DNA from 2 places in the Rhizobium sp. BK098 genome. Region 1 is predicted to be linked to the other one. Evidence: riboswitches for the same ligand, from Rfam matches in the RefSeq annotation. Region 1 holds a riboswitch; the other holds the start of a gene.
The links. A riboswitch is a leader RNA that binds a small molecule or an ion and turns the genes downstream of it on or off. The one in region 1 is predicted to bind cobalamin.
Positions count from the first base shown of each region.

Region 1 (7,434 bases):
GCAGGCAATTTCGCCACCTTGAATTGCGGCTTCGCGCTTGCCGCATCCTCGGTGATGATTTCCTCCAGAACGACCTGATCCCACACGTCGGGCTTGGCAAGGCATCCTTCCCGCCAGCGCTCGATGAGTTGCGCCGCGCCAGGCGTATCGTTGATAAGAATGGTCGCGCTGATAAGGCGCTCATCGCCTTCATAATAGACGGCAATGTCGCATTCGAGTTTACGAAGCTCCGGCCAGGGATTGCGGTGGAAGACGGCGTCGACGTCGACGTAGAGCAAAGGCCCGCGCAGCCTTGCTCTTTCCTGAAGCAGGAAACCCGGTTTCAGCCCGGCATTCAATACCCAGCTGCCGGCGCTGGGCACTGCCGTTGCATAGACCTTCAGCCCGATCCGCTCGGCCGAATGGGCCATACGCTCCTTTTCCTGTTCGTAAAAACTGCCCTCAGTGAAAAACGCCACAATCGGGCCGTCGGCGCTGGTGGTCGTGGATTTGCGTTCGGCCAGATCCTGTTTTGCCGGGAAGGGGACAATCAATGCGCGTTGCTGCGGGCTCCACGGGCGAATTTTATTGAGGATATTCAAGAAGGCACCTTCGGGGGTTTATGAGCTTCAATCGAATATCCGCCACCACGAAGCGTTGCGGACAAGATTGAGAGTTTGGATGAATGGAGCATTTAGTCTGGCCAATTTCGGAAACGTCACACCGGTGACGTCCGTACCGGATTGGCAAACCGTTTGATCTTCGCTAATCGATTGTCATGTCCGATAATGTCATCAAGTTTGAACGTCGTCCGAAGCCGAAACCGCCGAGACAAACGCCTCCCTGGCTCAAGCGTTTGTTGGCGATCCTGGCCGTCATTGCGTTTTTCGTAGCAGCCTTTGCTTATTTCACGCTGAAGAGCGGCGCAGCCGGCCCAACATTCTGAGCAGTTCAAGACCGCTCCCCTTGCTTTTCGTAGAAAGCCGTTGAGCCTGGACACAGTTCATCTCGGCAAGATTTTCTTTTGCTGGAAATGAAGGTGTTTATCTAGATATTTCAATTATTTAACGGAAATACTTTATGTCCCCGCAGCTTGGTTGCGGGTGGAAGTTGATCCTCGCGTTTCTATATTTCAGGGATGTTCATGGTCTGACAAACAGGAAGAGGAGCAGGACATGACATTGACCTCGCAAGACGTCACCGCCGTACTCGGCCCTGTCGACGAGACCCTTATCGCCGATATCGTTGCGACAGGCGCAACGCCGACGGACCTGTCCGAGGCATGGGCTTGGGTCAACAGCGATGAGGCTTTGATCGGCGAGGGCCGCCATCTGCCGGCCGGTAAGGTCGCTGCGCTGGTGGAGCTGCTTTCCGCCGACGACGAGGAATGGGAAGAGTAGCAATTGGCGTTTTCAAGGCCCGATGCTAGCCATGCCGCCACCTATATGCGGCATGGCTGCAGGCTCTAATATTCTTAAAGCTCGACCTTCGCATTGTCACCCATGTCGGGTCTCGAATTCGAGACTGCAGCCGCCGCCATCTTGATGTAGCTGATGATGCTGCCGGGGCTATCCCAGTATTCGGCGAAAACAGGCGTTACCTTCAAAACGCGGATCGAGGGATCGTCGGCACTGTCCCACCACGCTCTGGCGCCTGTGGACCAGAGATCCTTGACGCGTTCGCGGTCGTTGCCGACTTCAGCTGTCCCGGATATCGAAACATATTTTTGACCCCGGGTGTCGGCGAAGGCGAGGCAGACATTCGGCCAGCGCGCGATCTCCTCATCCTTGTGGCCCGCGACATCCGTCAGGAAATAGATCGCGTTTTCGATCGGTTCGGGATGAGCGGCCATCGGCCGAGCGCGCAGGCTTCCGGATATTTGCGTGGTCAGCATGCAAAAGCCGATCTTGTCGACCAGCTCCCAAACGCGGGCGTTGTCGTCGGTGTCCGTCATGGCTGTCTCCTGGTTTCGATTGCAAAGAGAGGGAGTTGAGCTGAGATCATCCGATGAAGGGGCCTACGGCTGTTCGCGAGTGCCCGGTGCGGCTTCACGCTGGTCCGCATCGTCGAGGTCGCTCTTCACGACGAAGGCGTCGCCATGCTGGCGGACGGCTTCTTTTTCCGCTTCGATATTAGGCACGTCGTCAGGAGCGCGCTCTTTGACGTGTTCCGACGCCGCATCGATCTCACCTTTGGTCTGGTCGGCGGGAACCGATCCGGCGCGATTGCGGGTCGCGTCATGCTCGGTCTTCGCGTTGCCATTGTCGCGTCGCATGTCTGTCATTTCGCTCATCCTGTTCGTCTGGTCCGCGAAGTCTCGCGTCATTTTTGAAAATGGCGCGGCAGAGAGCCTTCCGTGGTGCGGGGGCGATCGGCCATGTCGGTCAAACCGCGCGGCGCGCTCATTGTTCCGTACTCGCGAGGCAAACACCGATTTCCTTTGTCGATGGAAGCCGGAAGGTTGGGCGGAATGGAACCTTGAACCCGAATTTGCGTCTTCCTAAGTGAGTGGCAGCCGAGGCTTTATGAGCTCGGTCACAATCACGTCTGTCAGGAGTGACCAAAATGGAAGAAAGAACAAAAACCATCGAAGAACTCAGCGTCGAAGAGCGCGAGGAAATTCTCATCGATGTTGCGAAGACGTTGGAAGGCAATGCACGCGAGGCCCTCGTCGAAGGCAACAAGCAATTCGCCATTCTTTCCACCAATATGGCCGAAGCGATCCGCGTCAATGCAGATGAGCTTGCCCGCGACGATCCGGAAAATGCCGAACGGCTTTTGCAACAGGCTGTCGCAATGATCTCGCAGTTCAATGCTACTCATCCTTACCGATTGGTCAGTACGGCTGTTCACTAAGGGGCCTCACGCCTCATTTCACGTTTCGACAACACGACCCGGAGGATTTCGATGTCAGAACTTATTGTGCTTGGTTTCGATGATGCAGACAAAGCGGACGCTGTCCTGAACCGGCTCGTTCAGCTCGAAAAAGAATATCTGATCGATCTGGAGGATGCCGTCATCGCCGTTCGTGATGAATCCGGAAAGGTTCGTCTGAAACAGAGTGTCAATCTCACGGCGGCAGGCGCCGCAAGCGGTGGTCTTTCGGGCGCTCTCTGGGGTTCGCTCGTTGGTCTGCTTTTCCTCAATCCTCTTGCTGGGCTCGTCGTCGGCGGTGCAATCGGTGCCGGCTCCGGCGCTCTTGCCGGATCGATGGCCGATTACGGTATCGACGACGATCTTATGAAGCGTCTGGCCGAAACCATTCCGGCGAAGAGTTCCGCGCTTTTCCTCCTGATCCGCAAGGTTCAACCGGAAAAGGTGCTTGCCGAATTCAAGGGCGAGCATGCGCGGCTGCTGCGCACCTCGCTGTCGCCCGAGCAGGAGGCGCGGCTGCGCCAGGTGCTTGTCGACGAGACCTCACCGACGTCCGAGGCTTCCGCCACCGTCTGAACGTAAATCCGATCTCTACTCCTGTTGTCGGCGGAGGCCGTGCTTTCGTCCAGGAAGCACGGTGGCTCAAGGATTGAACGGCGCGCTCGCATTACCTGCGCGCCTTCCCTAATCGCGCAAATACTGCCATTGTAGGTCATGCGGTCATTCACTAGCGGCAGCAGGGAGAGGGCAAGCCCCGGACGGCCATTGTCAGCACACGTTTCCAGGCGAAAACTTGCGCGATGACCGATCCTGTAATTCGTCAAAGCCAGCCGCCGTCAAAACCCAAGACATCGCTGATTCAGACCAAACGCGCGGCGCTGCAGGCGCTAAGGGTTATGATCGCGTGCACGATCACCTATGCCATTTCACAGCATCTTCATCTCCAGCAGGGCTATTGGGCCGTCTTCACGGTACTGATCGTCATGCAGGCGTCGGTGGGCGCGACCGCCGGAGCGGCTTTCGACCGGCTGGTTGCGACAGTCGCTGGCGCCGTGCTCGGAGGTATTGCGGTATTCGTCACGCCGCAGCAGCCGCTTGCGATTGGCATTGCCCTGATCTGCGTCGTCGGCGTTTCAAGTTTCGTGGCGGTGCGCGTGCCTCGTCTGCGCAATGCCGGACTGACGGCCGCGATCGTCATGCTGACACATTCCGCCGCCGTTCCCGTCGAGATTTTCGTGATCGATCGCATCGCCGAAATTACCCTGGGCGGTGTCGTCGGCGTGCTCGCCAGCCTGTTCATCCTGCCGACGCGCTCGCGGACCATGGTTTTGGATCGCTTCGGGTCGGCACTCGATGTCATGGCGCAGATCTTGCGAAGGCTCGCAGCCGGCGTCGAAAAGGGGGAGCCGGTATCGGCCACCGAGGCAAATATCGCCCTGCGTCAGTCCTTGATGGCGACAGAAGCGCTTTTGAGCGACGCGCAGCGCGAGCGCGCCTTCTGGCTGACACGACAGGGAATTTCGGAGGCCATTCCCCGTTCGCTCTGGCGCATCCGCAACGACATGACCTATCTCAGCCACATCGTGGAAACACCTTTCCCGCCGGCGATTGTCGAGGCGATCGGGCCGCAGGCAGGCGGAATGCTGGAGGCACAGGCCCGTTTTGCGGAGGCATGCGGCCGGGCGTTGCGTGCCGGTGGCGAAATCGATCCGGATGTGCTTTCGGCAGGCGACGCGGCTTTCGACGCCGCGTTCAGCACTCTTCAGACTTCCGAGGCTGCCCAATCGATGGGATTTAGCGAAACGGGCCGGTTGTTCGGTCTCGATTTCACATTGCGACGCATGCGCCAGAATTTTCTCGATCTCGCCGACCGCATCCGCGAAAGCAACGTCAATTGAAAGGCTCCAGCCTGTTTTTGGCCAGTCCCAAGTCTCTGCGTTGGGTGCGATGGTCGACATCCATCAACATGGAAATCTGATTGAGGCTGTCGAAGCAGTTGACGCAATTTTAACCGAGGATACTATATATAGTGTTCGAGGTTCTTCTGATTCGCAAGGATTGGAGGCTAAGATGGGAATCCGGTCGGCGAGCATGACGATTGCCAAGCCGGAGCTGCCCCCGCAACTGTGAGCGGCGAGCATTCGTTTGATGACGTCACTGAGGCCTTGTGTCTTGGGAAGACAGGACGAATGTTATGACCCGCGAGCCAGGAGACCTGCCTTGAGCAACAACGTCCACGGGCGGGGTGTCCGACTGGCGAGCGATGGTTCATGCGGCAGGATCGCCGTCATCGCTTCCTTGAAGACCCCGCATGAATAACTTCGGGGTGAAGTCCATGTTATTGAGTATTCATAGTCGCCCGCGCGAATGACGGCCGCTGAAATGCGTCCGGCCGCCGGCTAGCCTTACGTCCACTTTTCACCCGCCGAGCGGGCATCATCCGATGCCCGAGCGATTTTCTGTGCCCATCCATACGAGGATACCTCATGAGCATTACCGTCTACAGCAAACCCGCCTGTGTCCAGTGCACGGCAACCACCCGCGCGCTTGATCGCCAAGGCATCGACTACACCATCGTCGACGTATCGACCGATGCCGCCGCCTATGAGCTGGTGCAAGGTCTCGGCTATCGTCAGGTTCCGGTTGTTGTCGCCGGTAAACTGCATTGGGCCGGCTTCCGTCCCGACATGATCAGCACCCTCGCTTAAGGATCCGGGCCGTGGGCGAGATCGTCTATTTCTCCAGCCGGTCGGAAAATACCCATCGCTTCGTTGTCAAGCTCGCATTGCCGGCTGCTCGTATCCCGCTTGCCGCGGGCGACGAGTTTCGTGCGACCTCGCCCTACGTCCTGATCGTCCCGACCTATTGCGGCGAAGGCGGCAAGGGGGCCGTGCCCAAGCAGGTGATCCGCTTCCTCAACGATGCGGGCAACCGTTCGAACATCCGCGGGGTCATCGCCGCGGGCAACAGCAACTTCGGCGCGACCTATGGGATCGCCGGCGACATCATCTCTGCCAAATGCCAGGTACCGTATCTCTATCGGTTCGAACTTCTGGGCACAGATGAGGATGTCGCCAATGTCAGACACGGATTGGAACGATTTTGGACACGCTAAGCTCTTCTTTGTCGCGAGATGCCGGCGAAAAAACGCAGAGCACTTTTCCTGCTCCCGCGAATGACCGCCCGGCAAAGGCCCCGGAGACGGCGTTGGATTATCACGCCCTGAACGCCATGCTGAACCTCTATGACGAGCACGGAAAAATCCAGCTCGACAAGGATCGCATGGCGGCGAAGCAATACTTCCTGCAGCACGTTAACCAGAACACGGTCTTTTTCCATAACCTTAGGGAAAAGCTCGATTATCTGGTGACGGAAGGTTATTATGAGCAGGAGGTGCTCGACCAATATTCCTTCAATTTCGTGCGCGATCTCTTCGATCACGCCTATGCGAAGAAGTTCCGTTTCCCGACTTTCCTCGGCGCCTTCAAATACTACACCAGCTACACGCTGAAGACCTTCGACGGAAAACGTTATCTCGAGCGTTATGAAGACCGCATCTGCATGGTCGCGCTGACGCTGGCGCAGGGCAGCGAGCAACTTGCCCGCGATCTGGTCGACGAGATCATCTCCGGCCGGTTCCAGCCGGCAACGCCGACCTTCCTCAATGCCGGCAAGAAGCAGCGCGGAGAGCTGGTCTCCTGCTTCCTGCTGCGTGTCGAAGACAATATGGAATCGATTGGCCGCGCCATTAACTCGGCTCTGCAGCTTTCGAAACGCGGCGGAGGCGTGGCGCTATCGCTCACCAACATCCGTGAGGCCGGTGCGCCGATCAAGCACATCGAGAACCAGTCGTCCGGCATCATTCCCGTCATGAAGCTGCTGGAAGACTCCTTCTCCTACGCCAACCAGCTTGGGGCGCGGCAAGGGGCGGGCGCCGTCTACCTGAACGCTCACCATCCCGACATCATGCGCTTCCTCGATACCAAGCGCGAAAATGCCGACGAGAAGATCCGCATCAAGACGCTGTCGCTCGGCGTGGTCATTCCCGACATCACCTTCGAGCTCGCGAAGAACAACGAGGACATGTATCTCTTCTCGCCCTATGATGTGGAGCGCGTCTACGGCGTGCCGTTTACCGAGATTTCGGTGACGGAGAAGTATCGCGAGATGGTGGGCGACAGCCGCATCCGCAAGAAGAAGATCAAGGCGCGCGAATTCTTCCAGGTGATCGCCGAAATCCAGTTCGAGAGCGGCTACCCCTACATCATGTTCGAAGACACGGTGAACCGCGCCAATCCAGTTGCCGGCCGCATCACCATGAGCAATCTCTGCTCGGAAATCCTGCAAGTCAGCGAAGCTAGTGAATACAACGACGATCTGTCCTACAAGCATATGGGCAAGGACATCTCCTGCAATCTCGGCTCGCTCAACATCGCAGCCGCGATGGACAGCCCGGATTTCGGCAAGACGATCGAAATGTCGATCCGCGCGCTGACGGCTGTCTCCGACATGAGCCATATCTCCTCCGTACCCTCGATCGAAAAGGGCAATGACGAGAGCCATGCCATCGGTCTCGGCCAG
Region 1 is NZ_JACHYY010000007.1:282,373-289,806, reverse strand. It holds gene FHT73_RS19730 (putative nucleotide-diphospho-sugar transferase) at 1-581, opposite strand, end outside; gene FHT73_RS19725 (hypothetical protein) at 1,155-1,379, shown strand; gene FHT73_RS19720 (pyridoxamine 5'-phosphate oxidase family protein) at 1,454-1,933, opposite strand; gene FHT73_RS19715 (hypothetical protein) at 1,997-2,263, opposite strand; gene FHT73_RS19710 (hypothetical protein) at 2,545-2,835, shown strand; gene FHT73_RS19705 (DUF1269 domain-containing protein) at 2,887-3,429, shown strand; gene FHT73_RS19700 (FUSC family protein) at 3,654-4,751, shown strand; cobalamin riboswitch at 4,873-5,091, shown strand; gene nrdH (glutaredoxin-like protein NrdH) at 5,340-5,561, shown strand; gene nrdI (class Ib ribonucleoside-diphosphate reductase assembly flavoprotein NrdI) at 5,573-5,968, shown strand; gene nrdE (class 1b ribonucleoside-diphosphate reductase subunit alpha) at 5,956-7,434, shown strand, end outside.

Region 2 (7,434 bases), on a different contig from region 1:
ATGGACCTGACTCCGATGCCCTATATCGTCGTCATCGTCGACGAAATGGCCGATCTGATGATGGTCGCCGGCAAGGAGATCGAAGGTGCGATCCAGCGTCTGGCACAGATGGCGCGCGCCGCCGGCATCCACCTGATCATGGCGACGCAGCGGCCCTCGGTCGATGTCATCACCGGCACGATCAAGGCGAACTTCCCGACCCGCATCTCCTTCCAGGTGACGTCGAAGATCGACAGCCGCACCATTCTCGGCGAGCAGGGTGCCGAACAGCTCCTCGGCCAGGGCGACATGCTGCACATGGCCGGCGGCGGCCGCATCTCCCGCGTTCACGGCCCCTTCGTTTCGGACGAGGAAGTCGAGAAGGTCGTAGCGCACCTGAAGCTGCAGGGCCGTCCGGAATATCTCGATACGGTCACCGCCGACGAGGACGAAGAAGACGAGGAAGAAGATACGGCTGTTTTCGACAAGGGCGCGATTGCCTCGGAAGACGGCGACGATCTCTACGAACAGGCAATCAAGGTTGTCATGCGCGACAAGAAGTGCTCGACCTCCTACATCCAGCGCCGCCTCGGCATCGGCTACAACCGCGCTGCCTCGCTCGTCGAGCGCATGGAAAAGGACGGCCTGGTCGGCCCCGCCAACCATGTCGGCAAACGCGAGATCATCTCCGGTAACCGCAATGGCGGTGGCAACTCGGGTCAGGAAGACTTCGATTGATTGGACGCGCCGCAAAGCCGGCGCGACATGGGAACCAGGGTATGAGGCGGCTTTCCAACGGAGGCCGCCTCTTTTTATCAAACACGCTCAAGTTTGACATGCGGCATCGGCGGCAATTCGAAGCGAATGGCGTCATCTCGTTGTACGCGGCCGCCCTGCACGACAATGCTCATGATCCCTGCCTTGCGGACCAGACCGCCATCGGCATCCTTGTCGAGCACCGCATGCAGCAGTCCCTTCTGAAAATTGTCGATCTGCTTGCAGGGATTGCGCAAGCCCGTCACCTCGACGATCGCTTCCGCGCCGATATGCAGGCGTGTGCCTTGCGGCAGCGAAAGCAGGTCTATCCCTCGGGTCGCGATATTCTCGCCCATATCGCCCGGAGAAACGGAAAATCCCTTTTCGGCAAGCTCGTCGAACAGCTCTTCATGGATGATGTGCACCTGACGCAGATTGGGCTGGGTCGGATCGACCGCGACGCGCGAGCGATGCTTCACCGTCACCCCCATATGCGCATCGCCTTCGACGCCAAGCCCAGTCAGTAGTTGAATATGATCCTTGGCCTGCTTGCTGAACCCGTGCACGCCACTGCTGCTGACCGTTGTCACATATATGCGCTTGTCGCCCATGCCGAACCCTTCCATAAACGATCTGGATCTTTATAAATTGGTATATACCAATTTCAAGGCGACAGATTTGTGATGGAAGAGAAAAATCGAAAGGCCGAAGGTGTAAAAACTGCTGGAGGCTGGGCGACTGTCGCCGCGGAGCTGCGAAACGCCATCGATGCGGGCAGACATGCGCCTGGCAGCCGCCTGCCGAGCGAGCGGGCCTTGTCCGAACAATTCGGCGTTTCCAGGGTGACGATGCGGCGCGCGATTGCGCAGCTTGAAGGGGAGGGCTTGCTACGGATTGCGCGCGGAAGCGGCGCCTATGTCCGCGCCGACATGCCCGTCCGGTTCCAGCTGGGCGACAAGGTACGGTTTAGTAAGGATCTGACCGCGACGGATGCGAACCTCACGCGCAAGGTTTTTTCGGCCAGGGAAGTTCCGGCAAGCGTCGATATAGCTGCAAGGCTCAATCTCGAGCCGGGCGAGACGGTGCTGGACATGTGCGTGATCGCCTATGCCGACGCGCTTCCCGTATCCGTCGTCACGCGCAGCTGCTCGGCGAAGCGTTTTCCGGGCTTGGCGGAGAAGTTCGCTGCAATAGGCTCGTTCACGGCAGCCCTGAGGGAGTATGGCGTGATGGATTATTGGCGACGCTCCACCGACATCGCGGCTCGGATGCCGACGGAAGCAGAGGCGCGCCTGTTGCAGCAATCGCGCCTCGTGCCGGTACTTGCCTATGCTGGCGAGGACATCGATGCCGATGGCACGGTCATTTCCTGCCAGATCGGCTGCTTCGCTTCCGAGCGGGTCGTCGTCACGGTCTAAACCTCAGACCTTGAGGACCTTCCCCGGATTCATGATGCCTGCCGGGTCGAAGGCCGTCTTGATCCGGCGCATCAGGTCGATCTCGATCTCCGAGCGGATGGAAGCCAGTTCATCGCGCTTCAGCTGGCCGATGCCGTGCTCGGCCGAGATCGAGCCGCCATGCTGCAACACAAGCCCATGCACGATCTTGTTGATCTCGCGCCAGCGGCCGATGAACTCGGCCTTGTCGGCGCCGACGGGCTGCGAGATGTTGTAGTGGATATTGCCGTCGCCCATGTGGCCGAAGGCGCAGACGCGGGCGCCCGGCATGGCGGCGACAACGGCCTTTTCGGCTTCCGCCATGAATTGCGGGATCTGCGCCACTGGCACGGAAACGTCATGCTTGATCGAGCCGCCTTCCGGCTTCTGCGCGTCCGACATGCTCTCGCGCATATGCCAGATGGCTTTCTGCTGCGCTTCCGAGCTGGCGATGGTCGCATCCTGGATCAGGCCGGTCTCATAGCCCTGTTCGAGCAGCGTCGTCATCATCCGCTCGGCCGTCTCAGCCGAATCGGAGGTGGAGATGTCGATCAGCACATACCAGGGATGCACCGTCTCCAGCGGATCGCGCACGCCCGGTATATGCCGCGTGGTGAATTCGACGCCGATGCGCGGCATCAGCTCGAAACCGGTCAGTGCCGTGCCGCAGAGGCTGGAGGCATTCTTGAATAGCGTTAGCGCGTCATCGACCGATAGCAGGCCGGCAAAGGCGACCTGATGGCCAAGCGGCTGCGGAAAGAGTTTTAGCACCGCACCGATGATGACCCCGAGCGTGCCTTCCGCGCCGATGAAGAGATCGCGCAGGTCGTAGCCGGTATTGTCCTTCTTCAGGCGGCGCAATCCGTTCCAGATCTCGCCCGTGGGCAGAACGACTTCAAGGCCGAGGCAGAGCTGGCGCATATTGCCATAGGCGAGAACGGCCGTGCCCCCGGCATTGGTGGAAAGATTGCCGGCGATGCGGCAAGAGCCTTCCGAGCCGAGCGAGAGCGGAAACATGCGGCCATGCTCGGCTGCCGCCTTGTGGACATCAGCCAGGATGCAGCCGCCATCGACAATCATCGTATTGCCGACAGGATCGATATCGCGCACGCGGTTCATGCGTTCCAGCGATAGGATGATGTCCGAGCCGCCCTCGCGCGGCGTCTGCCCGCCAACAAGCCCGGTATTGCCGGTCTGGGGCACGATGGCCGTTCCGGTCTCGCTGGCGAGCTTGAGGATGGCCGAAACCTCTTCCACCGAGCCGGGCTTCAGCAGCATAGGCGAAGCGCCATGATAGAGCCCGCGGTTTTCCACCAGATGCGGCGCAATTTCCGCCGGGTCCCGCACGGCATGTTTTTCGCCGACGATGGCGGCGAAGCGATCGAGGAGGTCGGAAGAGGAGGCGGAGCTGCTCATGGCGTTTCCTTTGCCTGATGGTGTCGGGCCGATTTAGTCTCTAGGCGCGGCCGCGCGGCGCAGCCGGTCGTTGATAGCCTCGCCGAGGCCCTCGTCGGGAATATGCGAAAAGGCAATTGTCGTTGCACCGGTGGCATCGGCGCGCTTCATGAAGTCGAAAAGGTTTGCGGCAGCTTCCGAAAGATCGCCGCTGGCGCTCAGATCCAGCACAGCGACGGCGTTCTCGCTGCCGGGAATGTTTGGCGTGCCGAAGCGAATCAGCGCCTCGCTTGCGGAAACCTCCGTGGCGTCGAGCCGCACCGCCGCTCCCGGCGCATAATGCGAAGCAAGCATGCCTGGCGCCTCGATGGCAGCGGAGGCCTTCTTCTTGCGCTTCAGCGCCTTGCCGGCTACCCGTTCGATCTCGCTTGCCGCCAGCCCGCCGGGCCGCAGCAGGCGCATCTCGCCATCCTCAACCTTGACGATGGTCGACTCCACGCCGACGACCGAAGCCCCGGCGTCGAGGATGAGCGTGATCCGTTCTCCGAGATCGTCGTCCACGTGATCGGCGCTGGTGGCGCTGATCTTGCCCGAGGTATTGGCGCTCGGTGCTGCGAGCGGCCGATCAAAGGCGCGGATCAGCTCGCCGGCAAAGCCCTGGGGCACGCGGATGCCGACCGTGTCGAGCCCCGCGGTCGCCAGCGGATGGATGCCGCTATCGGGCTGGAGCGGCAGCACCAGCGTCAGCGGCCCGGGCCAGAAGGCTTCCGCGAGCTTGCGCGAGATGGGGTCGAAGACCGCATAGCGTTCGGCCATCGCAAGATCGCTCATATGGCAGATCAGCGGATTGAAGCGCGGCCGGCCCTTCGTCTCATAGATCCGGGTAATGGCGGCAGGGTTGGTGGCATCGGCGGCAAGGCCGTAGACCGTCTCCGTCGGCAGCCCGATCGGCAGACCCTCGGCAAGGGTCGCCGTCGCCACTTCTATTGCCATTTGCGGATGTTCGAGAATGTCTATGTGTCGTGCCATGGCCTGCCTGCTTGCAGTTCAGGCCGTTTCTTATGCTCTTCGAGTTTTCGGATCAATCGTCAAAGCTGGCGAATGATGTCGCGGAGCTGCTCGTTACGGGCGCCTAGGAGAAGAACGTTGCGGATGGCGATCTGCGGATCGTGGGTGTGGAACAGCACGCCGTTGCCGCGGATGTCGCGATTGATCGTCAGCTTCTTGTCTTCCGTGTCCTTGTCCGGATGGATGGCGACAGCGAAATACATCCGCGAATATTTGAGGCTGATGTCTTCGAAGAAGTTCTCTTCCTGGCCGATCCGGGCGAAGAAGTTGGCGATATAGAAAGCCCAGTTCACGTCCTCATAATGCGCGAACTGCGTCCGCGCCGCGGTCACGTGGCAATAGCCGAGATGCGGCGTGTCCTTCAGCGTGTGATGAAAGATGAGCTTCGGGAAGCGGATGGACCTATGGAAATTGTTGAGCCGGTCGTGGGTCTTCTCGCCGGCGTCCCTGAGCTTCAGCGCCGTACGTTCGGCCACCTGTTCGTGGGTGAGGTATTCCCGCTCTTCCGCCAGCCAATGCGGCCTGTTGCGGTTGATACGGCCGGTGCGCAGGAATTCGGTGTACCCCGTCGTCGATACCGGCTGCGCCGGTTCGGGCTCGGCGGGCTTCCCAGCGTCGAAATATCTGAGTTTGGCCATGCCGGATCTCGCTATAAAACTCTTTGGCGATATGATGAACCACGGAGCTTGAGCCGAGCTTGATCGTGCCGGATTGAAGGCGCCCCGATAGCGGCTCCGTTGGCGCTTTCTGCCGCCCAATTGTTCCCCTGATTGCCGGCCATTCGCTGACCTGTCGCAATCAGGATAAAGCGTCATTGGCGGAATGGATATGCGATGCTTTGACCATCTCCGATGCAAGCGCCCAAGTAATTGAATTGCCTGTCAATATTCTCACGCCATGCAACCGTCCTATCGTCCGGTTTCACCTGTCGTCAAATTCGAAGCCGATGTCGCATTGCAGCGCAGCGGCAGACGCGGCCGAGAGCTATGATGATATCAATCTCAAGGTGCCGTCTGCTAGGGAGACGGAGAATTGGGAAGCCGGTCAAAATCCGGCGCTGCCCCCGCAACGGTGGTGGAGTGAGGCATGGCGGATAAAGCCACTGGGCCGATCGGTCTGGGAAGGTGCCATGGGGTCCTGGCAACAGGGCCGCTCCAGAGCCCGGAAACCAGCCTTGGGCACATATGGTTTACTGACCGCGGCGGGCGGTCGGGGGATTGCTTTCGGCCGTTCCCAACGGCCTTGCATGTCCTCTGCTCGTCTTCCGGTATTGCGCAAGGATAGGCAAATGGATATCGGCAGCAAAGTTCTGCGGCAACTGAAGAACCACCGGACGGGTTTCAGCCTGGAGCAACCCTTCTACACTGATCCGGAATACTTCAAGCTCGACATGGAGACGATCTACTATCGCGACTGGCTGTTCATCGGCCATGATTGCGAAGTGCCGCGTGCGGGCAATTACTTCACCGTCCAGATCGGTGATTATCCCGTCGTCATCGTCCGTGGCCGCGATCAGGTCATCCGCGCCTTCCACAATAGCTGCCGTCACCGCGGCTCGCGCGTCTGCACGACCGAGCGCGGATCGTCGGCAAAGCTCGTCTGCCCGTATCACCAGTGGACCTACGAACTCGACGGCTCGCTGCTCTTTGCCCGACAGATGGCGGAGGATTTTGACAAGAGCCAGTATTCGCTGAAGCCGGTTCACTGCGAAAGTGTCGGCGGCTACATTTTCATCTGCCTCGCGCAGAACGCTCCCGATTTCGCACCGGTTCGCGCCACGATCGAGCCCTACATGGCCCCGCATCGTATCAGCGAAGCCAAGGTCGCCTTCCAGAGCACCATTATCGAAAAGGGCAACTGGAAGCTCGTCTGGGAAAACAACCGCGAGTGCTATCACTGTGCGGCCAATCACCCCGAACTGTGCCGCACCTTCCCGGAAGCTCCGACGGTTACCGGCGTGCAGGGCGCGATGAGCGATCCCGTCATCACCGAGCACTGGGCGCGCTGCGAAGCCGCAGGCCTGCCAAGCGAATTCAAGATCTCGCCGGACGGACAGTTCCGCACTGCCCGTATGCCGCTGATCGAAGGCGCCGAAAGCTACACCATGTCCGGCCAGAATGCCGTCAGGCGGCCGCTCTCGCCCGACGTGACGATCAACGGCATCGGCACTATGCTGCTCTTCCACTATCCGACGACGTGGAACCACATGCTCGGCGACCACGCGATTTCCTTCCGTGTCCTGCCGATCAGCGCCGAGGAAACGGCCGTCACCACGAAGTGGCTCGTTCACAAGGATGCGGTCGAAGGCGTCGACTACAATCTCGAGGAACTGACACACGTCTGGACCGAAACCAACGATCAGGACCGCCGGATCGTCGAGGAAAATGCCTTCGGCATCCGCTCGCCGGCCTATGAGCCCGGTCCCTATTCGGAAATCCATGAAGGCGGCGTCATGCAGTTCGTCGAATGGTACACGACTTTCATGATCAACCGGCTGCAAGGCGACCAGGCCAAGCTGTCGGCGGTTGCCTGAGCATGAACATGGCCGTCTCCCTTCCGCATCGCCATCTCGACCAAATGCAGCCTTGGAGCGACAGGCAGCATCTGCTCGAATGTCTCTCAGTCACGCCCGAAGCGCCCGATGTGATGACCTTCACCTTCGGGTCCGACAAGGACAACTGGTTCCGCTATCTGCCGGGCCAGTTCGTGACGCTGGAGCTGCCGGCGGCTCCGGAGCCGGTCATGCGCACCTATACGCTGTCGTCCACGCCGTCGCGGCCCTTCTCGGTCGCCGTGACGG
Region 2 is NZ_JACHYY010000002.1:720,852-728,285, reverse strand. It holds gene FHT73_RS08470 (DNA translocase FtsK) at 1-717, shown strand, start outside; gene FHT73_RS08465 (MOSC domain-containing protein) at 795-1,346, opposite strand; gene phnF (phosphonate metabolism transcriptional regulator PhnF) at 1,419-2,153, shown strand; gene FHT73_RS08455 (FAD-binding oxidoreductase) at 2,157-3,587, opposite strand; gene FHT73_RS08450 (L-threonylcarbamoyladenylate synthase) at 3,621-4,595, opposite strand; gene FHT73_RS08445 (DUF6656 family protein) at 4,655-5,272, opposite strand; cobalamin riboswitch at 5,622-5,826, shown strand; gene FHT73_RS08440 (aromatic ring-hydroxylating dioxygenase subunit alpha) at 5,923-7,167, shown strand; gene FHT73_RS08435 (hybrid-cluster NAD(P)-dependent oxidoreductase) at 7,170-7,434, shown strand, end outside.
Region 2: linked by a shared signal. The riboswitch ahead of FHT73_RS08440 (aromatic ring-hydroxylating dioxygenase subunit alpha) and the one ahead of nrdH (glutaredoxin-like protein NrdH) in region 1 are both predicted to bind cobalamin.